2 regions of the Rarobacter incanus genome follow, and region 1 is predicted to be linked to the other one. Evidence: predicted binding sites of a transcription regulator. Region 1 holds the regulator's gene; the other holds the start of a gene.

Region 1 (12,336 bases):
GTACGCGCGGCGCCCACCCGGCCGCCAAGCTCTCGCCCTTTATAACGCCGATGGGCCAAAAATGCTTCCGGCGAGTTCACCGACCGCGCTTCACCGCATGTGCGCGATAATGGTATGCCGTTTTCCGCGCCATGACCGTCGATCGGCTGGAGACTCACACGATGACGAAGACACACGAGATCGCGACCGAACAAGCCGTCGTATCTAGGTTCTATGATCGGCTCGACGAACTGCGCGCGTTGTTTCGCGCCCGGCTCGCGGCCGTGCGAAAGTCCGGCCCCAGCGGTTCCCCGCAGAATCGCTCGGAGCGGGACGCCTTCGCGGCGCTGTACGAGGATCGTGCGAATCAATTGGATGCGATCGAGGACCGGCTCTGCTTCGGTCGACTCGATGCCGATGACGGCGCGACCACCTACATTGGCCGGATCGGCCTGACGGATGCGGAGCATCGACCGATCCTGACGGATTGGCGGGCGCCGGCGGCGGCTCCCTTCTACCGCGCCACGGCAGCGCACCGCCTGGGGATTTGGCGGCGACGCCACCTGACCGTCGAACGACGCAAGGTGGTGGCGCTCGAGGACGATTTGCTCGACGTGGATCGGCCCGCAGGCGTCGAGTTGGCGGGTGAGGGTGCGCTCATGGCCGCGCTGTCGCAGGGGCGCACCGGCAAGATGCACGACATCGTTGCGACCATCCAAAGCGAGCAGGACCGCATCATCCGCTCTGAGGTCCCCGGGGCGCTGGTAGTCCAGGGCGGGCCCGGGACGGGCAAGACCGCGGTGGCGCTGCACCGCGCGGCGTACCTGCTGTATTCCCACCGCGACCGGCTCTCCAAATCCGGCGTTCTCATCGTCGGTCCGTCGCGCACATTCCTGCGGTATATCGACCAGGTCCTGCCGTCACTAGGCGAGACAGGAGTAGTCTCGACGACGATCGCGGGATTGGTGCCGGGCATGGCCATCACCGCCGTGGACACGCCCCAGGCCGCACGCGTCAAGGGCAGCACTGCCTGGTTGCGCATCATCGAAAATGCGGTACGAGCCCGCGAACGAGTGCCCGCCGCCGATGAGGTGATCTCCATCGATGGCGTGCAGGTAGTCATCCGCCGCGATGACATCGCAGGCGCGATCGCGAAGGCACGCAGGCGCCACAAGCCCCATAACGAGGCCCGCCTGACGTTTGTCAAGGAGATGTTGAGGGTGCTGACGGACCAATACCTCGTTGCCGACGGGCAGAGCCCCGACTCGGAGTTTCGGGGGGTCGTCAGCGAGGACCTGCGGACAAATCGCAACGTGCGCCGGGCATTGAATATTGCTTGGTTCCCCATCACGGCCGAAGACCTCATCGCGGATCTCTTCGCGAAACCGCACCGCTTGGAGCAGGCCGCCCCGATGCTCTCCCCAGCGGAGCGAGACGCCGTCAGGCGCGAACGAGGTGCGGGCTGGTCCGTCGACGACGTTCCGCTGGTCGATCACGCGTGGCAATTGCTTGGGCCTATCGATGATGGTTCGCGCGATCGCGACGCGGAGCGCGAGCGAGAACAAGCGGTGGCATTCGCCAGGGACGTGCTCGATGGTTCTGGGGCCGGCGGAGGTATCGTCGACGCCGAAACCCTCGCCTCTCGGTTCAGCGCTGGACGGGTCGGGGGGTCGACCGCGGATCGCGCCACCCACGATCGCGACTGGGTGTACGGCCACATCGTCGTCGACGAGGCGCAGGAGCTCTCGGCGATGGCGTGGCGCTCGTTGATCCGCCGTTGTCCCACCCGGTCGTTCACCATCGTGGGCGATACCGCGCAAACCAGTTCGGCCGCCGGCACCCGAAATTGGGAGCACAGGCTCGCCCGGCCCTTCGGGCATAACGTGCACATCGAGACCCTGACTGTGAACTACCGCACTCCCGCTGCGATCAGCGACCTGGCCGTCCGCGTGGCGCGTGCGGCCGGTTTGCGGGTGAGCACGCTTACGCCCGCTCGCGACGTGCCCGATGCCATACGCATCGAACCCACCGGACCAGGGGCTTCGCTGACGGCGGCGCTTCGGTTGGGAGTTGCGGAGGCGGCCAAACTCGCCGACGGTACCGTCGTCGTCATCACCTCCCAGGCACCAAGCGCGCGCCAATGGCTAGCGCAGTATGCAAAGACGAACGCCGGCTTGCATGACTTGACGCGAATTTCGGTGGCGAGCGCCCAGGATGTCAAGGGGCTCGAATATGACGTCGTTGTCATCGATGAGCCTGCCGCGATCCTTTCGGGCCCGGGCGGCGCCGCTGACCTGTTCGTCGCGCTCACGCGAGCTACGCGAAGGCTGGTCGTCAGCCACAGCGCAGACTTGCCGGCCGGGTTTGCGCTGCCCCACCCCGGCCGATAGGCCGCCCTCCGTCCGCGCCGCGACCGTTTTGGATTCCGCAGCATTTAGGGGCACGATGGAACGGTGCTAAAAGCCCTGTTACTTGAAAACCTGCATCCGGACGCCGCTCGCCTTCTCGCTAGCCGCGGCATCGAAGTCGTAACCCGCACGGGCGCCCTAGACGAGGACGAGCTGATCGAGGCCCTCGCCGGCGTCCACATCATCGGGATCCGTTCCAAGACCCAGTTGACGGAGCGGGTCATTTCCTCCGCATCCTCACTGGCGGTGATCGGCGCATTTTGCATCGGAACCAACCAGATCGACCTACAGGCGGCTGCAAACCGCGGAATTGCGGTGTTCAACGCACCGTTCTCCAACACCCGGTCGGTGGTGGAAATTGCCATTTCCAACATGATCTCCTTGGTGCGCCGCCAGCCGACGTTCGACAAGGACATGCACGCTGGCATCTGGAACAAGTCGGCCATCGGCGCCCACGAGGTGCGCGGCAAGACGCTCGGAATTGTGGGCTACGGGAACATCGGCACGCAGCTTTCCGTCCTCGCCGAGAACCTTGGCATGTCGGTCGTTTTCTACGACATAGCCGAGAAACTCGCTCTCGGAAATGCGCGTAAGGCAGAAAGCCTCGACGACCTACTCAAGCAAGCGGACGTTGTCACCCTGCACGTTGACGGGCGCAAGTCCAACCGCGGAATCTTCGGCGAGGAACACTTCGCCGCGATGAAACCCGGTGCCGTGTTCATGAACCTTTCGCGCGGGTTCGTTGTCGACGTCGACGCCCTGGCTAGCGCCCTGCAAACCGGCCACCTGTCCGGAGCAGCAGTCGATGTGTTCCCTACGGAGCCCAAACGCAAGGGCGACCCCTTCACGTCCCCCCTCCAGGGGCTGCCAAACGTGATCTTGAGCCCGCACACGGCCGGTTCAACGGAGGAAGCCCAAGAGGCGATCGGACAGTTCGTCTCGCACAAGATCCTTGACTACCTCAGCACGGGTTCGACCACGCTCAGCGTCAATCTGCCCAACCTCGCCTTGGAGCAGAGCACCGGGGCGGCTCGGATCGCCTACCTTCACCGCAACACCCCTGGTGTGCTGGCCCGCGTCAACAACATCCTCGCCGAGCACGGAGAGAACATCGAGGGCCAGCTGTTGGCTACCCGCGGCGACCTCGGTTACGTGGTGACCGATATCGGGTCGTCGATCGAGCCGGAAACCGTGGCGGCGCTGGAAGCTATCGAGCAAACCGTTCGCCTGCGGGTGCTCAAGGGAACGACCCGCTAAGGCAAGACACCGGTGACTGGATCTAAGGTGGCCGTGCCGCGAATGCCCCTGGGGTATTCGCGGCACGGCCACTTTGGCGCCCACTCTGCGCTCATCATTATTGGCGGCGGTGTGGGCCTCGATCCCGCTGCAAGGCAATTGCACCCACGGAAGCCAAATGCACCTAGGGCGCGGTGTCACCGTGTTCGGTGCGCAAAACATTGATGGCCGATTCGAAATCGTCGAGCGATTCGAAACCCTGATAAACGCTGGCGAACCGCATGTAGGCAACCTCGTCCAGTTCCTTGAGCGGGCCCAGAATTGCCAGACCCACGTCGTGGGAATCAAGCTCCGCGCTTCCCGACGCTCGCAGGGTCTCTTCTACCCGCTGCGCCAGGAGCGCGAGATCGTCGTCACTGACCGGTCTGCCCTGACAAGCCTTGCGGACCCCGCCGACAATCTTTTCTCGGCGGAAGGGCTCGGTCACACCGGATCGCTTGACCACCACCAGGCTCGCCGTCTCGAGCGTTGAGAACCGTTGCCCGCACGCCGGACATTGACGCCTGCGACGAATTGATAAGCCATCATCCGAGGTCCGCGAATCGACGACTCGTGAGTCGGGATTCCTACAAAACGGGCAGTGCAACGGCTCTCCTCAATTCGCTAACGCAGGCATCGCGACTGGATGCCCTGAGGTGAATGCTACTCGGTCCCTGCCCGTTAGCGGGAAGTTGCGTCCTTGGCACCAAGGCCGCGAAGCAGGCCCAGCTCGCACGCTCGGACGCCAAGCATTAGCGCGGACCCCGCTCCCGGGGCACTAACAAAGGTGCCCGGACACCGCCCACGCACCGGGAAGCGCGAGTCTTGGTCTCGTCAAGGGCGCGAGCGAAGGTGCCCGGACACCGCTCGCGCACCGGGAAGCGACGGAACCGCCGGTGGGGAGTGTCCATGTGGACACTCCCCACCGGGACGCCCCGTCCCCGCTGCGCGATCTCGATACCACAGCGACCCCGCAACGCGCGGCGCAGCCTCCAAGCCGCGAACCGCCTGACATCAGCACCTTCGAACCCCCAGTCGTCCAGCACCACAACCAATTTAGGTTAGCCTAACCTTTTGCGCAAGCGTCCGTCCAGATACTGGACGAGGACCAACCCGGCTAGCGCCAACATTTCCCGCGGCCGCGAACGGCACCGAATTGACACACCGCGAAGAAGGTCCACCGACGGCTTCATGTGCGGTCACCACCGAAAAGCGGGCGGCTAATCCCTCCCAGTGCCTCACCCGGGCCACGGGGCGGCCACCAGGATTCGGCACGACGACGCAATGGGCAACCTAGCTCACACCGCGCGCGGCAAGAGGATGAGCATCCCCGGCTCGATGTGAGATCCATCGAGATCGTTCAGGTCGCCGATAGTAACCAATACGTCGCGCACGTCTTCACCGGGCTCGGCTACGCCTGCCGCAATTTGCCACAGAGTCTCCCCGGACATCACGGTGTGCACGCGCACAGGAACTGGAGATTGCGCATCTCCGGCAAAGGCGCCCGACCAGCCGATGAGGAAGCTGAGCACGGTGATCAGCGCTACCACTACACCCAACGCACGGCGACGCAAGCGGACGGATCCACCACCGGCCCCGCCGACGCCCGCGGCCACCCACTTGCCAAAACCATCGGTCCCGCCCACACCCGCGGCCGCCCGTCCGCCAAACCCGCCGGCGATTCCGCCAAATCCATCGCCCGTGACAGCCATGAAAGCCTCCCAATTCCCATTAGAACATCTGTATGCCTACAACCGTACGCTTGGTGCGCGCGCATTGCAACCCTTGTGCGATGTTTCATACAACCGTGGCATCGACAATCTGAGTGTCGTAGACTTGTACGATCAATCGCACAAGTAGTGCAACACGACCGTGTGACATTGGAACGAGGGAGGGATTCGATCGTGGCCCTTAACGAGTCGAAGGGATCCGGCAAAGGCGTCAATCCGAGGCACAGACCACCAGACGTGTCCTGGTCCCGCACCGCCAAGAAGCGCGGGCAAGGAAGCGTTCTCAGTGCGGGTCAAACCCATAGCGATGTATCCGAACGCCAGCGCGAGATACTGCAGGTCATTCGCGAGTCCCTCGACGCTCGCGGTTACGCGCCTTCGATGCGCGAGATCGGGCTTGCAGTCGGCATGGTCTCGCCCTCGAGCGTGAAGTACCAATTGCTAGCGCTGGAAGACAAGGGGTATCTGCGACGCGACAAGCATCGTCCCCGCGCGATGGAGCTGACGGCCGCGGCGCTCTCGGTGACGACGGGCAAGGATGCACCGCGACCTGCCGCCGCGGCACCGCAGGAGGCACCTTCGAATACCGCTGGTGTCGATACCGCATCGATCGCGAGCCAGGTTACGCCGGTTCCGCTGGTGGGACGCATCGCGGCGGGCTCGCCAATTCTTGCCGATCAGCAGGTCGAGGACGTGTTCCCCTTGCCCAAGCAGCTGGTGGGCGATGGCGAAGTCTTTATGCTCAAAGTGGCCGGGGATTCTATGGTCGACGCTGCCATCTGCGACGGGGACTGGGTCGTCGTGCGGAGCCAGCCTGTTGCTGAAAGCGGGCAAATCGTGGCTGCCCTGCTCGATGACGAAGCGACCGTCAAGACGCTGCGTCGCGCCGACGGCCACGTGTGGCTCATCCCGCACAACGAGCAGTACCTACCCATCAACGGCGATCAGGCGACGATCATCGGTATCGTCGTCGCAGTCCTTCGAAGCATCTGAATTCGCGGCGGGGGCCCGGAAACAACGCCGTTTCCCGGCCCCCTCGACTCCGATTTGACTAGAATCCGAGAGTTCGCACCACCGACCGCAGCCGGTCGGCCGAATTCTGCAGGCCCCGCAGTTCTGCCGCCGAGAGAGGCAATTCGATGTGGCGCGAAACGCCCGCTTTTCCGACCACGGCCGGAACTGACAGGCACACGTCATCGATTCCGTAATAGCCGTGGAGTAACGACGACACGGGCAACACCGCATGCTGGTCCTGCAGCAAGGCTTCCACAATGCGTGAACCCGCCGCCGCGACGGCATAGTTGGTGGCGCCCTTACCGGCAATGATCCGGTATGCGGAGTTCACGACCTCGTAAGCAATCGCCGCGCGCGCCTCATCGGAGAGCGGACCGTTCGCGTCCAGCCCGTCCCATTCAAGCAGCGGGGCTCCCCCGATCGTGGCGGATGACCACAGCGGAATCTCTGAGTCACCGTGTTCGCCAACCATGTACGCGTGCACGTTCTGGACCGCGATCCCGGTGTGCTGGCTGACAAGATAGCGAAGCCTCGACGAGTCCAGGACGGTGCCCGAACCGAAAATCCGGGAGGCAGGAAGCCCGGAGATCTTTACCGCCGCATACGTAACGACGTCCACCGGATTTGTGACCATGACGTAGGTTGCATCGGGGCAAACGTCCAGCAACTGCGGCAGAATCTTCTTCGTGAGATTCGTCGTGGACTCGGCCAGTTCCAAGCGGCTCTGCCCTGGCTTCTGCTTGGCGCCGGCGGTCACGAGGACGACATCGGAGCCAGCAATCGCTTGCACATCGTCGGAGCCGACAATTTCTGCCTGCTTCATGAACTGAATTCCGTGTGCCAGGTCGAGGGCCTCTGCCTCAACCTTCGCCTTGTCGATGTCAAACAGCGTCACGTCGCGCGCAACCCCGCGCATCAGGAGGGCGTACGCCATGGTCGATCCGACCGCGCCGGCGCCAACAATGGAGACTTTGGTACGCCGCAACGCACTTAGCGGATCCGCGCCTGGTGCCGGGTTTTTGTCGATTTCGGGTTGGCTCATTTCGAAGTCCTTTGCGCGCGTCGATACCGTCGGATGGATGAATTTTAGTCCGTGCGAGCCGCTGCCTGTAGCCGGCCAAGCGCGCTCACCGCGACCCGGCGGTCATCGGTGCGCCAAAAGTCGGGAAGTGAACGCACTAGGAAGCTCCCGTAGGACTTGGAGGCAACCCGCGGATCCAAAATTGCGACCACGCCGCGGTCACTATCCGAGCGGATTAGCCGTCCCACCCCCTGCGCAAGCGCCAGGGCGGCAGATGCCAGCGAAACGACCTGGAACCCGTTGCCACCGGCCCGCGTTACCTGTTCAATGCGCGCGGAAGCGATCGGATCGTCCGGCCTGGCGAACGGGATCTTGTCGATGATGACGAGCCTGCAAGAATCACCCGGCACATCGATGCCCTGCCATAAGGAGCGCGTGCCGAACAAGCTGGTTTCCTCGTCGCCCGCAAACGTGCGGACCAGCTCCCCCAAGTGCCCCTCGTCTTGCGAAAGCACCGGCCAGGGAACGCGGGCGCGCACGGCCTGCGCGGCCTCCACCGCCGCCCGGCGCGACGTGAACAGTCCCAGCGTACGGCCGCCCGCCGCCAGCATCAGTTCCACGATCGCATCGATGTGGCCTGCGGGGACTGGCCCGGCGGCAGGTGGCGGCAGTTCCCGCGCGACATACAAGATTCCCTGCCGACTATAGGAAAATGGAGTTTCGACCCGTTCTCCCCGCCACCGCAGGGCGGCGGGTTCCAAAGGCCTGCCCTCATCATCGAGGCGCGAACTCGCGCGCGGCCACGGTGCCTTCTGCTGCGGGTCCCAAAGCCCAATGCCCCGTGCGAACGGCTCGAATTTTCCGCCCAGAAACAGCGTCGCCGAGGTGAGAATGGCGCTGCGAGGGCGCAAGACGCGGCCCGCTATCGCGCTCGACACGTCCAGGGGCGCAACGTTGAGCGCGGGCACCGAATCCGGGCCCGCTGGGGATACCCACAAGACATCGGCGCCGCTGGCCGCCGCCACCCGCTCCGCGACCTCGAAGACCTCGGTGAGCGACGCGCGCGCCAGGCGCGTGGAAGCATTTCCTTGGTCGTCGCCGCGAAGATCGCTCAGCACCTGGCGCGCGCCATCGCGCACCGCCTCGACGGCCGCGGCAAGGGAGGCGGGGAACTCGTCCCTTATCCTGCCCTCCGGCACCGCAACTATCGCCTGCGCGAATGCATCGACGGTCGAATCGAACGACCCGATCGAGGCCGCTCCCGCCTGCCGCGCGCGTTTGCTCGCTGTCATCAGCGAGCGCACGGAAATCTGTTGGCTGGCGGCCGAGGTGACGCGATCGACCAGCTCGTGGGCCTCGTCGATGACCACAACGCCGTGCGGCGGAATAAGTCCCTCGTTGCCGGTCGCCATGAGCCCGAGCATGGAGTGGTTTGTGACGATCAGATCCGCCTCGGCGGCCTGCTCGCGCGCGAGCCGGGCAAAGCACTCTTCGAAGAACCGACAGTGCGATCCCAAGCACTCGTTCTTGGTTACAGAGACCTGTCGCCACGCCCGGTCGGAGGCCGTAAATTCCAGGTCATCGCGGTCGCCCGTGTCCGTCTGCTGCGCCCAGGACCGCAGCTTCATCACCTGGGAACCGAGCTCGCTGGAGGGTGCGCCCGCATCGGTCTGCGTGGCCAGATCGAACAGCGTCGGTTCCTCGTCCGGGTAGCCGCCGTCGACCTTGTTGCGACACACGTAGTTTTGCCACCCCTTGAGTGCGGCAGCCGTGATTTCGCGCCCATTCGTCGCCCGCGCGGCGGCGCTGACCAGCGGAACGTCCTTCCTCATCAATTGACGTTGCAGGGCGATGGTTGCCGTCGAGATCACCACCCGGTTGTTGGCATCCGCGCGCCCCGCGGCCGGAACCAGATACCCGAGCGATTTTCCCGTACCGGTACCGGCCTGCACCAGCAGCGTGCCGCCGGCGTCCATAACCGCCCCAACTTCTCGAACCATCCGTTGTTGCCCGGGGCGAGGTGATCCGCCCAGCGCACCCACCACTGCCGCCAGGATCCGCTGATCGGGTTCGGGCACGGGTTCGGCGGCGGGCGGGGTAAGAGGGGGCACGCTCAGATCTTAGTTGCCGCGTCGGCGGCGCTGGCAAGCAGCAGTGCGGCAAGTTGATCGTCGACGCTGCCAACGAGTCGCGTACCGGCCTCCACATGCTCGATGGTTTCGATGGTTCCGGCGCGATAGGCATGAGAGACGAGGTCCCCGCGATCGTATGGAACGACGACGTCGATGCGCACGTGCGGCTGTGGCAGGGCCGCAGCGATTGCATCCATGAGCGTGCCGATTCCCTGGCCGGTGTGGGCCGACACCGCGATAGAGGCCGGTTCCTTGCCCGCAATCATGGCCAGCGCGTCCGCGTCGGCCGCATCCGCCTTGTTGATTACCAACAGTTCCGGGATGTCGGGCAACCCATCGATGTCGGCCAACACTGCGCGCACCGCCGCGATCTGACCGATCGGATCGGGATGGGCACCGTCCACGACGTGCACTATGACGTCCGCCTCCGCCGCCTCTTCCAGGGTGGAGCGGAACGCCTCGACCAATTGGGTTGGCAGGTTCCGCACGAATCCGACGGTGTCTGCAATGGTAAATTCCCGCCCCTCGCTGGTCCGGGCGCGACGCACGGTGGGGTCTAGGGTCGCAAAGAGGGCGTTTTCGACGAGTACACCGGCGCCTGTTATGGCGTTCAGGATGGAAGATTTACCCGCATTCGTGTATCCGACGATTGCGACCGAGGGGATGCGCGCGGTGCGGCGCGATCGCCGCTTCGCCTCGCGGGCTGGTGCCATCCTATCGATGCTGCGCCGCAGTTTGGCCATCTGGGTGCGGATGCGGCGACGATCCAACTCGATCTTGGTCTCACCAGGCCCGCGCGAGCCCATTCCCGCAGCGCCCGCGCCTACCTGTCCACCCGCTTGCCGCGACATCGATTCACCCCAGCCGCGCAAGCGCGGCAGCAGGTATTCGAGTTGCGCGAGTTCGACCTGCGCCTTTCCCTCGCGCGACTTTGCGTGCTGCGCAAATATGTCGAGTATCAGCGCGGTACGGTCGATCACCTTGACCTTGACTATGTCCTCAAGGCCGCGGCGCTGCGACGGCGCCAGCTCCGTGTCGACGATGACGGTATCGGCGCCCGCTTCCTCAACCAGGGCGGCCAACTCCGCGGCCTTACCCGATCCCAGGTAGGAGCCGGGATCAGGCGTATCGCGCCGCTGCAAGACGCCGTCAAGGACCGTTGACCCGGCGGTTTGCGCCAACGCGGCAAGTTCCCGCAGGGACACTTCCGCCTCCTGCGCTCGCCTGCCGGGATATATACCGACGAGAACGACTCGTTCCAGGCGCAACTTGCGGTATTCGACCTCGGTGACATCCCTCAGCTCGGTGGATAGCCCCTCGACGCGCCGCAGCGCCGACCGCTCCGCAAGCTCCCACTGCTCCCCGTCGTTGGCGGTGTGCTGGGTCGCGCCGTCATCGACTGCCGTCCCCGCCCGGGCAAGCACGCGCGCCACGACGTCGCGCGCCATGCGGTCCTTTTCCGCTTCGTGGCTTCCCGGTGTGCCGTGTGCGGAGCCGTCGCCGACCGCCGCGTTGTCGGTTTCGATGGGGTTGCCTTGTTCGCGCTGATTGACCATGGGATCCTTGCAATTGGTTGTCGATATCCCCCAATGATCCCACGCCTGCGCGAACGGGCACCAACTATTTTGCTGGCAGCGATACCATTACGCGGTGAGCACAGCACCCCGCGAGGCCCCGAAGTCCGACCACTATTTTGTTTCGAAGGACGAGATAGACCCCGCCGCATACGAATACCATCAGGTGCAGCTCGGGGGCGCGCCTCGCCGCATCGCAACCGCGCCGGGCGTGTTTTCGCGCGAGCACCTCGATGCCGGGACTTCGGTGCTGCTCCCCGTCATCGCGCAACACGCATCCGGCAGGACGGTTAGTGCCCTGGACCTCGGCTGCGGCTGGGGCCCGGTCGCGTTGACCATCGCTTTCGCGGCTGGCACGGATTCGACGGTGTGGGCCATCGACGTGAACGAGCGCGCCCTAGGCCTCACCCGCCACAACGCCGAGATCAATGCGGTCGGTGGAAGCGTTTTGGCGGCGCTCCCCCACGATGTTCCCGCGGAGGTCACCTTCGACCTGATAGCCAGCAACCCTCCCATTCGCATTGGCAAGGCGGCATTGCACGACCTCATCCGCGCATGGTTGTCACGGCTCGCAGTCGGTGGTGACGCCTTCTTCGTGGTCGCCAAGAAGCTCGGTGCCGAATCGCTACAGGCGTGGCTCACCGCTCTCACCAACGGCTCCGGTATCCCCGGGGACACTGCGCTCGCAGACGTCGCCGGGCGGCCCTTCATCGCCGAGGTGGACCGCGCAGCACACGGACGCGGTTTCCGCGTCCTGCACGTGCATCGCACCGCTTAGCTTCCCATGAGCACCGACCGGGCGGCACGAGACCAAGACCGGCCGGTGCCGCGGGCGGCAGCGGGGTGATTAGCCCAGCTGAGTCAGGTCAATATCCAGGTCGGCAACGATCCTCGCCGGACCGGACAGCACAACCGTGGCCGGGTTCGAGAGGTCAACCTCGACGCTGCCTCCCGGCACGTCGATGCGCCAGGTGCGCGGCGAGCTGGGCCCACCCCACTCGTGGAGGGCGACGGCCACCGCGCAGGCTCCCGTTCCACACGACTGGGTTTCGCCCACGCCGCGTTCGAACACGCGCATGCTCGCATGTCCGACGCCCGCACGCGGCGGGTCGAGTATTGCTGCAAATTCGACGTTGCTTCCGTCCTTCGGCACCGGCGTGACGGCCGGTTGCGAACCGAGATCCAGGCCAACAAGCTCGTGCG
Region 2 (12,336 bases), 1.3 Mb from region 1:
TGCGGCGGGCGATGCGCGGATCAACAGCGGGGACTTCAAGCGGGCCTTCGGATATAAGGCGAGATTCCTGCAATCCGATGACGTCGCGCGGCTCACCGGCCACGAGCCCGGTGGGGTGTGCCCGTTTGCCAACCCAGAATCCGCCACGATCTATCTCGATGAATCACTGCGCAGGTTCGAAACCGTCTACCCCGCCGCAGGGAGCGCTAATTCGGCAATCGAACTAACGCTGAGCGACCTCGAGGAACTATCCAACGCGGCCGGGTGGGTTAGCGTTGCGCGTCTTCCACTCGGCTAGGGGTATTGCGCTTGGCGGCGCTGCGCGGTGCTGTGGCGCGGATGGGCGCGGATGGGCGCGGATGGGCGCGGATGGGCGCGGATGGGCGCGGGCGGGTGAGCTTCGTGGAGGGGCGCTGCGCGGTGCTGTGGCGCAGATGGGCGCGGGCGACAGGCGTTGCGGTGACAGCGTCGGGACCCGACGCGATCAGAACGGCGGTTCCTCGTCATCGTCGACGGCTGCAGTCTTGAAAGAGCGCTTCAGGAGACGTTCGTATCCGGTGGGCGGTGCGCCGGTGGCTGCGCGCCTGAGGTGCCGGACCTCTTCATCTATGCCGGGCGTGATGATGTATGCGTGCCCGGTCGGCGTAGTCCACCTGAACGTTCCCGGCGTCATCTGCACAAGCGTGTGGCCGCCGTCGGTCTTGATCTGGTGATCTCGTTTGCAAAGCGGGCCCAGGTTAGCGGCACTGGTCACACCGCCATGTCGGTGAAACTCTTCGGTGTGATCGAGTTCGGCGCTCTGGGCACTAACCGAGCACCCCGGTCTCACGCAGTACCTGTCGCGAGTCCTCACGTAATCCGCCATTTCAGCGGGTGGCCGATATCGCGTCCGGCCGACATCCAAAACGGCCCCAGATTTAGGATCTGTGACGATCCTGCGCCACACTCCGCCCGCGGCTAGCGCCCTGGCGGTGTCGGGATGGATTGGCCCGAAACCGTCCAACTCAGCGGGTTCGTTGCTGTCGCCCAGCAACACGTTGAGGGGGACGGTGACATTGATCTGCGCGCGCACCGGCAGACGCTTTGACTCGGAACCGGCATCGTCCGTGTCGATAGGCGCACCACTCAACGCCTCGACAGTGTTGGCGGGGCTGCCGAAAGGCTCGGTGGCCGGGGTCTCAAGCTGCGCTGTGGTTGTGTCGGCGGGGCGTGCTGGGCGAGTGAGCCGCGGTTGCGGGCTAGTGGGGGTGCTGGCGAATGCGGCGAGGAACTCGCCATTGTGCTCGTTGCCATTGGCGCCGCGCGTGGTTTGGCAGCTTGCCCCGCTGCACGGGTTCAAAATGGCCGCGACCAGCAGATCCGCACGGAGTTGGTCTAAGGTCCGCTTGTCGCCGCCGTTGCGCACCGACCGAGCCTGATGGTCCAGTACCTTGTCAACAGCGATTGCATCCGCGGCGGGCAGCACGGCCTGCCAGCTAGCCATGTCGTCGGGAAGAGGCCGCGGACGTTCCACTCGCCGCCGCTTTCTGGCACCCTCAACCGCAGCTTGGTCATGGCCGTAGAGGCGGACCCGTTCGCGGGCAATGGCCCGCCCTAACTGTGCGGGAGTCTTGGCCCCGGCGGAGGGGAGAACTCGTCCCTGAATGATGCTTGCGTCCTCGATGTCGACGCAATCCAATTCGCGGGCGACAGTGCGCGCCTTTTCGGGGCTGATGTGACCCGACTGAAGTGCGCGCCCGGTTAGATCGAGGCGCCCCAAGAACAGCTCCCTAGCCAGCTCAACGCGTTGCCGTGCCTGCATGCGTGAGCACTGAAGCCGGATCGCGACCTCGTCACCGGTCGTGTCCTTTACGGTCACTTCCCCGGCACTGGCGGGCCAATCCGGGCGCATGCTCGGTCGCGTACTCAGTTCGGCGATGGCGCGCAGTTGTTCTGCCTCAACCCATGACCGCATTCTGTCCCACGCGGCGATTGCATCGACGAGTTCCTCGTCTTGATAGCTAGCAGGATCGATGTTTCCGAGCACGAACCCTAACTCCGCGCACGGCAGAGAGTCGTTCATTGTGGCGCCCAGAAGGCGTTCGCGCGGATCCAACTCCCGCAGACGTCCAGTTGGTTCTACAACAACGTAGCCCGCGTCGTCGGTTCCTGAGGAAACCAACGTCCACGGTCCCGGATCATCTGAACCGTCGGTGGGCGAATCCTCGTCCCAACTGTCATCTTCAAACTCGGTTCCGAACGGTTCCTCATAAAGCGACCGCTCGCGCATTTGTTCTTGCATCCACTCGGGAATGGGGGGCGGGTCGAGAAGGTACGCCGGTGGCTCCTCATCAAGCATGCGACGGTTTGATGCGTGGCCGCCCGATGCCGGCTGCGCGGTGGCGGGCGCGTAGCCGTTGAGGCGCAGGTGGGCGGCGAATGTGGCGACCTCCCACGAGCTTGAGCGACGATTCTCCATGCAGCAATCATACAGGTGTTCGAATCCGAATGCCAGTCGAACGGACGTCGAATCGCAAGTTTAGTTACGAGTGGGGGTCACCCCCGTGTATTTCATCGCTTGACGAAATGCGCGCCCGCCCGCGGATGCTTGGCCGTCGTCGGGCAATGTCAGAGGCTAGGTGCAGACTGCGAGTACGTAACATTAGGAAGCGCATGGCGCTCGTCCGCGGCATCATGGAGGGTTGAATTGCAGTGAAAATGACACCGAATCTCTACGTCAAATCCGCATTGGACTATCTGGCATCGCGGCTCGATCCGATCATCGGTGAGCGATTCGCGCGCGAACTGGGCGGCCACCCCTGGACCGTGATATTGCGAATTATCGACGAAAAGAAGGGGCGGAAACCCTCGGACGAGTACATGTGCGGTGATTTGCAACCGCAATTGCGTATGCTCACGGAATGGCTCGGGGAGTTCGCGTATCCGTTTGACCGTGGTGATCGAATTTCGCGAACGCTGGCGGGGGAGCTGAGAATCTTTCGCAATAGGCTTTCCCATACATATCGATTTGAGATGGACGAGGCCTATCGCGCCGCAGACACAAGCGCGCGACTACTTGCTGAGTTGGCCGACGCGGGTGCTACGCATGCGCGCACTATAGCTGATGACATTCTTATGGACTTAGCTAGGGAGCGCGGACTCACACGAAGTGCGGTGGACGAGGTAATCGCCAAGACGGACAGCTCGATTGTCGCGGATGAGGGTGCGCTGTCTGGCGGTGGTGCGGATGGCGGTGCGGGTGCCGGTGCGAGTGCGGGTACGGTGGCTGGCGGTGGCGCGGATGCCGGTGCGGGTGCGCTGCCTGGCGGTGGCGCCGGTGGTGCGCTGGGCTATGGGGCAAAGCAGCGTCATCAGGGCCTCGTCCCCACCCCGACAGGGGCAACCCGCGGGCAAAGCCGAATTGGAATCGAGGGTGAGTGGGCTGATGAGCACGTCGAGCCTGCTCCCGAAGTGATGGCGAGCGATAGGACGTTCATTGGGGCGTCCAGGCTCCCCTACCAGCCGTGGCAGGTCGCGCGGGACGGTGACCGGACCGTCATTGAGGACTTGCGTAAGAAGTCGCCCAGGTTGCAGGTCCGCTCTGTTGCTCTCGAGATCGTTGATTTTGAGTGGCCGATCGCAGTCGAACGCCTGGTTCGATTGACGGCGAGCTCGTTCGGGGTGACGCATCTGGGGGGCAAACTCAAGAAACAGCTTGAGCGTCAGGTGGTCCAGTGTGGAGCGTTCGTTGACGACGATAAGTTCGTGTGGCCCTCGGATATCGATCCGACAACTTGGGACCAGTTTCGTCCGAATGGCAGTGATGTCGGGCGGGAATTCACTCACATAAGCCCCGTTGAAATCGCGAATGCGGCAAAATTCATCAGCGCGAAGCGGCCCGAACTGGGGCGGGCGGAACTTGAATCGGAGGTACTGCGAACCTTTGGAAGGGCTCGCAGGTCAGGCAAGATACGCACGCACCTGGAAAATGCAATGGAGCGAGCGGGTTAGATGTATGCCACAAGCGCCGCGCAAACTGCGAGGGTCGCGATGATCTCGCCGATGCCGAGTTGCTTGGGTGATGCCTGCGGAGAGAAACGGGGAACAAGCGCGGCGCGAAGAGCAAGCGCGCCGGCGACGACCGCAAGCGCCCACCCCCACGGCACAGGGCCGGAATCAGATGCCGGAACGGGAAAATCGAAGGGGGCCCACGATCGCCGCATCGCAGCGGTTGCGATGGCTGCGGGTGATGTGGTGGTGGCTGTGGTGGCTGCGGGTGATGCTGTGCCGGGTGCCGTGCCGGGTGCCGTGCCGGGTGCCGTGCCGGGTGCCGTGCCGGGTGCCGTGCCGGGTGCCGTGCCGGGTGCTGTGCCGGGTGCTGTGCCGGGTGATGTGGTGGCTGGTGATGTGCCGGGTGCCGTGCCGGGTGATGTGGTGGGTGCTTGTGGTGGCTGCGGGTGCTGTGATGGTGGCGGGTGCGATGGCTGCGGGTGCCGGTGCCGCGGGGGCGCCCGCCGCCGCACCCGTCGTCGTTGCGGCGTAGGCAGCCAAACACGCCGCTGCGACCAATGCGAGATGGTAACCCACCGAGGCCGCGTAGACAATCCGATTACCGCGCTCGCGGATCATCGTCTTCACGTACAGGACCGTGCCAAAAAAGTACGCAAATAGCACCACTGCTGCCAGGCGGGCGGGGGCAAAGGGTTGCGATCCGATGACCGACCACCACACGGCGTGAGGTGCGAGCCCAACCCAAGCCGACACCAGTGCCATCGCACACGCTGCAACGGCCGTGATCGCGTCGTTCCACACCGACCTATCCGCACGCCGATATGAAGCATAGAGGCTGACCGCCACCAGCGGGAGAAAGAGCACACCCCAAGCGACGAGGAGTGGCGCCGAACTCATCACGGCGGCGACTAGGATCAGGGCCAGCGCGCCGTATACGAAGATCGGCGGGGCATACCGCGCAAAGCGCCGTGACTTGACGGCCAGTCCGCAGGCGTAGAAGGCGCAATAACCGCACAGCCAGGCCGCGGCAAGAGGAATATGCTGCCAGCTGGGCCGTGAAGCGATGGCGCCCATGACGAGTGGCGCAATGAGCATCGCCCACGCCCCATGATGCTGCGGTACCCATCCAGAGTTGCGATGGGAGCGTCGCTTTGGGGCGCGGGCGATCGGTGGCACAGGGGCCGATGTGTTGCCGGATTTGAGGCGGGTTGCGTCTGGGGCCGAAGGGCTTCGATGCATCAGCGTTGCCAGATCGCGGAACGAATCAAACGGAGGTTGACGAGTACGCGCCGATTCCGGTCAGCATTCCTGCCGAAATCATCAAGATGGTCGAGACGATCGACACTGCGAACAGCGCAACCGTGACGATGATCGCGGTCCGCTTGTTCTCTTCGTATCCCGCCAAGCTGCGACCGTTGCTGTCCCGCATATTCCCGGTCAGGATGATGATGAGATCGATCAGTGCCCAGATCCCCAGGCCGCCGCCCGTGATCAGCTTCAGGACACCGGTCCCGATCTTTCCGAGGTAGAAGCGGTCGATGCCCCAGCTTCCCAGAAGCAGCGATAGCAACCAGGTCACGATAAACGTCTTGTCCGATACGTAGGCATTTGCCAGGTACGAGTTGTACTCGGGTGCGGGAGCGCCATAGGGACTCTGCGGCGCTCCGTAATTCTGCTGAGTTGTGCCATAGGGGTTTGACTGTTGGCCGAAAGGCTGCTGAGGCTGTCCGTATCCGCCCTGCTGGCCAGCGGGATCGTTGTTGAACGTCATGGAATCTCCTGTGAAAAGGTCGCGGGCTTTGAACTCTACATGGATAGCAGCAGCGCGACAACGGAATCACAGGTGGCGAGGTCGGCGGGGGCCGCGCGGTGTGCGCAGAGGGGCGCGGTCGGCGGGTGGCGGGTGGTGTTTGCCGGGGGCATAAGGGGTGCGGTCGGCGGGGGCCGCGCGGTGCGCGCAGAGGGGTGCGCGCAGAGGGGCGCGGTCGGCGGGTGGCGGGGGGCATAAGGGGCGCGGTCGGCGGGGGCCGTGCGGTGCGCGCAATGCGCTAGCCCGGCAGCCACTCCACGGCGCGGCCCGCCGCGCAGGACAGCCGTGCGTCAAGAACGCGCTGGTTGCGCGAGCCGCGAAACGGCAGGCTCAGATCGCGCTGCGAAATCTCGAACGGGCCATCGACCAGCACATCGATCGAGCGCAGCAGATCGAGCTTGTCGGTCGACCCGGCGCGGGCCTCGTCCATGATTTGTTCGAACGTGTACCCCGACCAGCACCACACGTCCTTGGCGCGCCCGAACCGGGCCCTGAGCGCACCCACAATCCGCAGGCACACTCCCGTGTTGAGGAACGGCTCCCCGCCGAGCAGCGTCAAACCCTGCACGGCGACATGCCCCAGATCGTCCAGGATCCGCGCCTCCAGCGCCGCGGAATACGGCTCGCCGCAGCGAAAGCTCCAGGCGGATTCGTTGAAGCAGCCCTCGCACGCGAACAGGCAGCCCGAAACGTAAAGCGAGCAGCGCACGCCCTCGCCGTCGACCATCACGAACGGCTTGTAGTCGGCCACGTAACCTTGGCTGAGTTTCTCGGAGCGCCACTGCCCGGGCGCCGGTGTGCGCATCGCCCAGGCCTAAACGGGCAAGGCCGGCGGGTCGTCCGTCTTTGCCGCGGGGACAACCGGCGGGTCATCCGTCATCGCCGCGGCCGCAACGCGCAGGTCGCCCTCCAAGTGCTTGAGGCGGGACGAGATCTCAACGTGGCGCCCATGCACCATCGGCCGTTGCTGCGGGTTTCCCAGGTACCCACACGTCCGCTTGACCACGTCGCAACTGCGCGGATCCTGATTGCCGCAATCGGGGCATTCGAACCCGGCGGCCGTGGGGTGGAATTCACCCGCGAACCCGCACTCGTAGCAGCGATCGATAGGCGTATTGGTCCCCAGGTATCCGATCCGGTCATACGCGTAATCCCACACGGCCTCCAACGCTTTCGGGTTGGTGCGCAGCACCGGGTATTCGCAGTAGTGAATGAAGCCCCCGGAGGCGAATGGAGCATAGTCCTTCTCGAAGTCGATCTTTTCGAAGGGCGTGGGAGCCTTGCGCACGTCATAGTGGAAGGAATTGGTGTAGTAATCCTTGTCGGTAATGTCCGCAACGGCGCCGAACTTGGCCTTATCCAGTCGGCAGAACCGATCCGTGAGCGACTCGCTCGGCGTCGAATAGACCGAGAACTGATAGCCGTAGTGCTGGGTCCAGGCCTTGGCGCGAGAGGAAAGCCGCTGCAAAATTCGCAGCGTGAACGACTTCGCCTCCGGGTTGTGCTCCCATTGACCACCGAAGAACGCGGCCGCCACCTCGTACAGGCCGATATAGCCCAGGGAGACGGTGGCGCGGCCGCCCCGGAAGAGCGTATCGACGTCGTCATCGGGGGCAAGGTGACTGCCGAACGCGCCGTGCACATAGAGGATCGGCGCATTGGCGGGTACGGCTTCCTTGCAGCGTTCGATCCGGTAAACCAGCGCGTCGCGCACGGTCTCCAGTCGCTGATCCAGCAGATCCCAGAACGCGTCGGAATCGCCGCGGGTTTCGAGCGCGATGCGCGGCAGGTTCAGGGTCACCACGCCCAGGTTCATCCGGCCCTCAACGACGTCGTTACCGGCCGCATCCTGCCACCCCTGCAGGAACGAACGGCACCCCATCGGGACCTTAAAAGATCCGGTGATGTCAACGATCTTGTCGTAGCTGAGTATGTCGGGATACATGCGCTTCGTCGCACACTCGACGGCCAGCTGCTTGATGTCGTAGTTCGGGTCATCTTTGGTGAGGTTCACGCCACGACGCAGCGTGAAGATCAGCTTCGGGAAGATCGCGGTGCGCCGCTCGCGGCCCAACCCTCCGATGCGGATTTGCAGGATTGCGCGCTGGATTTCGCGCTCCAGCCACCCGGTTCCGAGACCAAACCCGACCGAGGTGAACGGCGTCTGGCCGTTCGAGGTGAATAGGGTGTTGATCTCGTATTCCAACGACTGCATCGCGTCGTAGATGTCTTTGGCGGTGCGCTCGCGGGCGTAAAGCTCGCGGTTCGGCCCCTGTGGGATCCACCGCTGCGCCTCCGCCATGTGCTTGTCGAAGTTCCGTTGCGCGAAGGGCGCCAAAAGCTCATCGATGCGGTTTACGGAGCAACCGCCGTACTGGCTGGAGGAAACGTTCGCGATGATCTGGGAGATTTGCGCGGTTGCCGTCTGGATTGAGCGCGGCGGGTCAACTTCCGCGTTGCCGATGCGGAACCCCTGCGAGAGCATGGTGCGGAAGTCGATCAGGCAGCAGTTCGTCATCGGCGCGTACGGGTGGTAGTCGAGATCGTGGTAGTGAATCTCGCCCTTGGCGTGGGCGTTCGCTACGTGCGCCGGCAGCATTTTCAGGCCGATCGCTTTGCCGACCGCGCCCGCGGTGAGGTCGCGCTGCGTGTTGAAAACGTCCGAATCCTTGTTCGCGTTCTCGTTGACGACGGCGGCCTCTTTGTCGAGCAGGCGGCTGATTGAGTGATTGATGTCCGTCGCCTTCGACCGGTTCAGGTCCTTGGTGACCCGGTAGTCGATGTAGACCTTCGCCACTTCGTATTCGCGAGATTCGAGGAGGATGTGCTCGACGATGTTTTGGATTTCGTAGATTTTCACCTCACCCTCGAGGCCGAAACGCTGCGTCACTTCGTCATCGATCGCGGCCACCAGCGAATCGATCGTGTGCTCGTGCAGCGGTGCCAGCAGGCCGTAAACCTCACTAAAAGCGCGTCGCAGGGCGATGCGGATCCGCGAGTCATTGAACGGGAGGGTGCGCCCGTCGCGCTTGCGCACACTCATGGAGGCCAGGGTTTGGGACGAGGCCGCCTCGCCACTTGTCACGGCGGCCGTGAGGTGCTCGGTGGCGTTGAGAAGGTCCGAGGCTCGTTCCGAATCAACGATCGTCACTGCGATGCTCCTGCACTGGTTCCGAGGTGTGAAATCCGCTTCGTCTGCGGGGATTCCCACAACATGTTGTGGGAATTACATGCTTGTAACCCTAGATTTAGTGGCACCCCTGTCGCAATGGGACGAAGGTCATGGGGGTGCGCCGCAGCGGCGAAATTGTGCGGCGGGCGGGGTGGAAGGATGAATTTCCGCGCCGCGTGTCGCGCCCGGTTGCCGGGGGTTGGGGTGTGCGCGGGGGTTGCGCCCGGTCGCCGGGGGTTGGGGTGTGCGCGGGGGTTGCGCGGGGGTTGCGCGGTCGCGCGGGGCCCCGCGCGCGCTTAGCCGGTAAGACCGCGCCGCCGCAGAAGCGCGTCCACGCGGGCCGGGCGACCGCGCAGGGATTCGAATCCGGACAGCGGGTTGCCGCTGCCGCCGGGCGCGAGCACCTCGCGGCGGAACCTCTCGCCGTTAGCGCGGGTCAGGCCGCCATTCTCGGCATACCAGGCCACGGTGTCAGCGTCCAGCACCTCCGAAAAGATGTAGGCGTAGTACGCCGCCGAATAGCCGCCCGCAAAGATGTGCTTGAAGTAGGTGGAGCGGTACCGCGGCGGAACCAACGGGTAGTCGAAGCCCGCGTCGGTCAGCGCCGACTCCTCAAAATCGGTGACGCCTGCGGGGTCGGCGGGGACCTCGTTCGGACCCAAGCGGTGCCACGCCTGATCGAGCACCGCGGCGGCCAGGTATTCGGTGGTGGCAAAGCCCTCGCCAAACTGCCTTGCGGCGAGAATCTTGTCGACGATGGCGGGGTCTAGGGGCTCGCCCGTCTTGTAATGGCGCGCAAAATTGGCGAGCACCCGCGGTTCCCACGCCCACATCTCGTTGACCTGCGAGGGGTACTCCACGAAGTCCCGCGGCACGTTGGTTCCCGAACTGCTCGGATACGTCACATCCGAGAAGAGGGCATGCAAAGCGTGACCGAATTCGTGAAATAGCGTGATTACCTCGTCCCAGCGCAGCAGCGCCGGTTCACCGGGGGCGGGCTTGTTGATGTTCAGGTTGTTGACTACCACGGAACGCTGCCCGAGCAGGTGATTTTGATCGACCAACGTGTTCATCCACGCCCCGCCGGCCTTGGTGTCGCGCGTAAACCAATCGGCCAAGTACAGGCCGATGCCGCTGTTCCGGGCTCCGGGTTCAGGCTGGTCGAAAACCTCGAAGACCCGGACATCCGGATGGTATGCGACGATGTCGGGTCGCGGCGCGAACGAGATGCCGAACAGTTCGCTCGCGGCGAAGAACACTCCGTCGCGCACCACGGTTTCGAGTTCCAGGTACGGGCGGACCTGATTCATGTCGAATCCGAACGTGTCGGCGCGCAGCTTGGCGGCCGTGTGGAGCCAATCGGAAGAGCGCAACTGCGCGCCGGGGTCTTCCGCGTCGAGGCGTTGTTGCAGGGCGGCGCCTTCCAGGCGAGCATTCGCGACAGCCCGCGGGGTTAGTTCCGAAAGCAGTCCGTCGATGCGTTTGGTGGTCCCCGCCGTTTCCCCCTGCGCAACGTAAGCCGCGTGGTTGGGGAACCCCAGAAGGCGTGCCCGGCGGGCGCGTAGCGCGGCCAACTCGGCCACGAGCGGACGAGTGTCGTGCGGGGGACGGAGCGCTCGTCCTTCCGATGCTTTTTGCACCCTCTCGCGCAGATCGCGGTCATCCAGGGACTCCAAGATCAACTGCGCCGTGGGGAGTTTGATGTCGATCGCGTAACCGTCCGCAGTGGCGAGAGCGTCGGCGGCGTCATCCGGCAGTCCCGCCAGGGCGGCGCGATCCGCGACTGTCACCGCTGCCGCGTTCCCCGCCTCCAGAACGGCCTGCTCGAACGCGGTCTGTAGTTCGTTGATGCGGGTATTGAGCTCGCGTAGCTGTGCCTGCTCCGGTGTCGGCAAATCGGCGCCCGCCCGCGTGAAGTCGCGGATCATTTCGGCGATCCTGTGCGACTGTTCTGGCGAAAGATCCCGCTGATTGGCCGCCAAGCCCTTGAGGCGCGCAAGGAAAGCTCGGTTCATGAAAATGTCGTCGTGATGCGAAGCCAGCAGCGGGGAGGCTTGCAGGTTCACGGCCTGAAACGCCGCGGTTCCATCCGCTGAAACCTGGTTGAAGAGCGGGTGCGTCACCGCGTTGACCGCTGCCACCGAACGTTCCCACGGGTCCAGGACATTGGCCGTCGTTGGGGGCCGTGTCTCAGCGCCGATCGCCGCAACCGTCGCTGCCTGCTGCGCCAAGGCGGCGCGAAGAGCGGGGAGATAGTGGTCCGCCGTGATGCGTCGGAAGTTAGGAATCTGGTACGGCAGGGCGGATGGGGCGAGCAGGGGGTTCGTGGAATCGTAGGCGGTCACTCATCCATTGTCGCGCTGATCGGGGCGGTTAGGGGTCGATGCTGGGGCGCGACGCGGGTAGGGGCCGATGTTGGGGCGCGGCGCGGGTTGGGTGGGAACTCTATCGCGGCTCCGGTTGGCAGTGAGGGCAGTAGAAAACGGGACGTTCGTACGGTAGGGCGTTGGCCGTGCCGCGCGCGATCGGAGTTCCGCAGCGGTGGCATGGCTTGCCGCGGCGGGCGTGCGCGTGGCTGGTGCGCGCGCCGAAGCCGCCGACCACAACGCGTTGCATCAGCCTGCGCGCGGCCAGTAGTAGGTTTGCAATATCCTCCCCGGCGAGTTGCGCCACGGGCGTCCAGGGCCAAATTCGCAAAGCGAACAACGACTCGGCCATGTAAATCGTTCCGATCCCGGCGACGACTCGCTGATCGAGCAAGACCTCGCAGATCGGGCGCGACGGATCGGCCTGCGCGTTGGACACCGCTTTCTGTAGCCCGGTTGGAGTGGGCGTCGCACCCGCATGAAGCCCGCCGCGGGCGTTGCCACCCTCGAAATCCGCGGCGAGTAGGTCGGGCCCCAGGCGGTCCACGATCGTGTGCTCATCGCGGGTTCGCACCAGGTTGACCATGCCGATATCGAGCCCCACGCACAGCGTCGCATCGTTGCCCAGCAACACCCGTGCGTGGGGAGTTCGCGCCAATCGCGCCGCCGCGGGCGATCCTGCGGGGGCGGTTCTCCACGCTCCGTCCATCCGCAGATGCGTGTGCAGCGTCCACCCGTCACCGGTCCGCTGAAAGAGGTTCTTGCCGTAAGAAAGGGTCTGCGTTACTGTCTGCCCGACTAGTGCGCCCGGGTCCACGTTCGGCCAGCGCAACTGCGCTGTCGTCAATCGAGTCCCGTCGAGCGCCTGCCCCAGCGTCTGCGCGCATCGCGCCAATACGTCACCTTCGGGCATGGGGGGCCTCCAATAGTAAGCCCTGGGCACTGACCGCGGCCCCGGCGCTAAGGAGATAGTTCACCACTTCGGTCGCGGCGTCCTC

The links. Region 1 encodes LexA, which represses DNA repair genes until DNA is damaged. Its sites were predicted from a motif close to TCGAACANNTGTTCGA; they were not measured.
Region 2: the regulator LexA is predicted to act here: its motif matches at 2,466-2,481, upstream of FB389_RS06205 (HNH endonuclease signature motif containing protein).

What each region holds. Positions count from the first base shown of each region.
Region 1 covers NZ_VFNV01000001.1:117,946-130,281, reverse strand. The annotation lists gene FB389_RS00525 (HelD family protein) at 162-2,369, shown strand; gene serA (phosphoglycerate dehydrogenase) at 2,433-3,644, shown strand; gene nrdR (transcriptional regulator NrdR) at 3,808-4,269, opposite strand; gene FB389_RS00510 (LysM peptidoglycan-binding domain-containing protein) at 4,961-5,374, opposite strand; gene lexA (transcriptional repressor LexA) at 5,723-6,385, shown strand; gene FB389_RS00500 (L-lactate dehydrogenase) at 6,444-7,448, opposite strand; gene FB389_RS00495 (ATP-dependent DNA helicase) at 7,493-9,538, opposite strand; gene hflX (GTPase HflX) at 9,541-11,007, opposite strand; gene FB389_RS00485 (class I SAM-dependent methyltransferase) at 11,210-11,911, shown strand; gene dapF (diaminopimelate epimerase) at 11,981-12,336, opposite strand, start outside.
Region 2 covers NZ_VFNV01000001.1:1,461,114-1,473,449, reverse strand. The annotation lists gene FB389_RS06210 (YbaK/EbsC family protein) at 1-298, shown strand, start outside; gene FB389_RS06205 (HNH endonuclease signature motif containing protein) at 485-2,458, opposite strand; gene FB389_RS10470 (Swt1 family HEPN domain-containing protein) at 2,698-3,990, shown strand; gene FB389_RS06195 (YwiC-like family protein) at 4,156-5,229, opposite strand; gene FB389_RS10695 (TM2 domain-containing protein) at 5,255-5,761, opposite strand; gene nrdG (anaerobic ribonucleoside-triphosphate reductase activating protein) at 6,039-6,551, opposite strand; gene nrdD (anaerobic ribonucleoside-triphosphate reductase) at 6,615-8,951, opposite strand; gene FB389_RS06175 (M3 family metallopeptidase) at 9,269-11,317, opposite strand; gene FB389_RS06170 (DNA-formamidopyrimidine glycosylase family protein) at 11,418-12,251, opposite strand; gene FB389_RS06165 (DEAD/DEAH box helicase) at 12,238-12,336, opposite strand, start outside.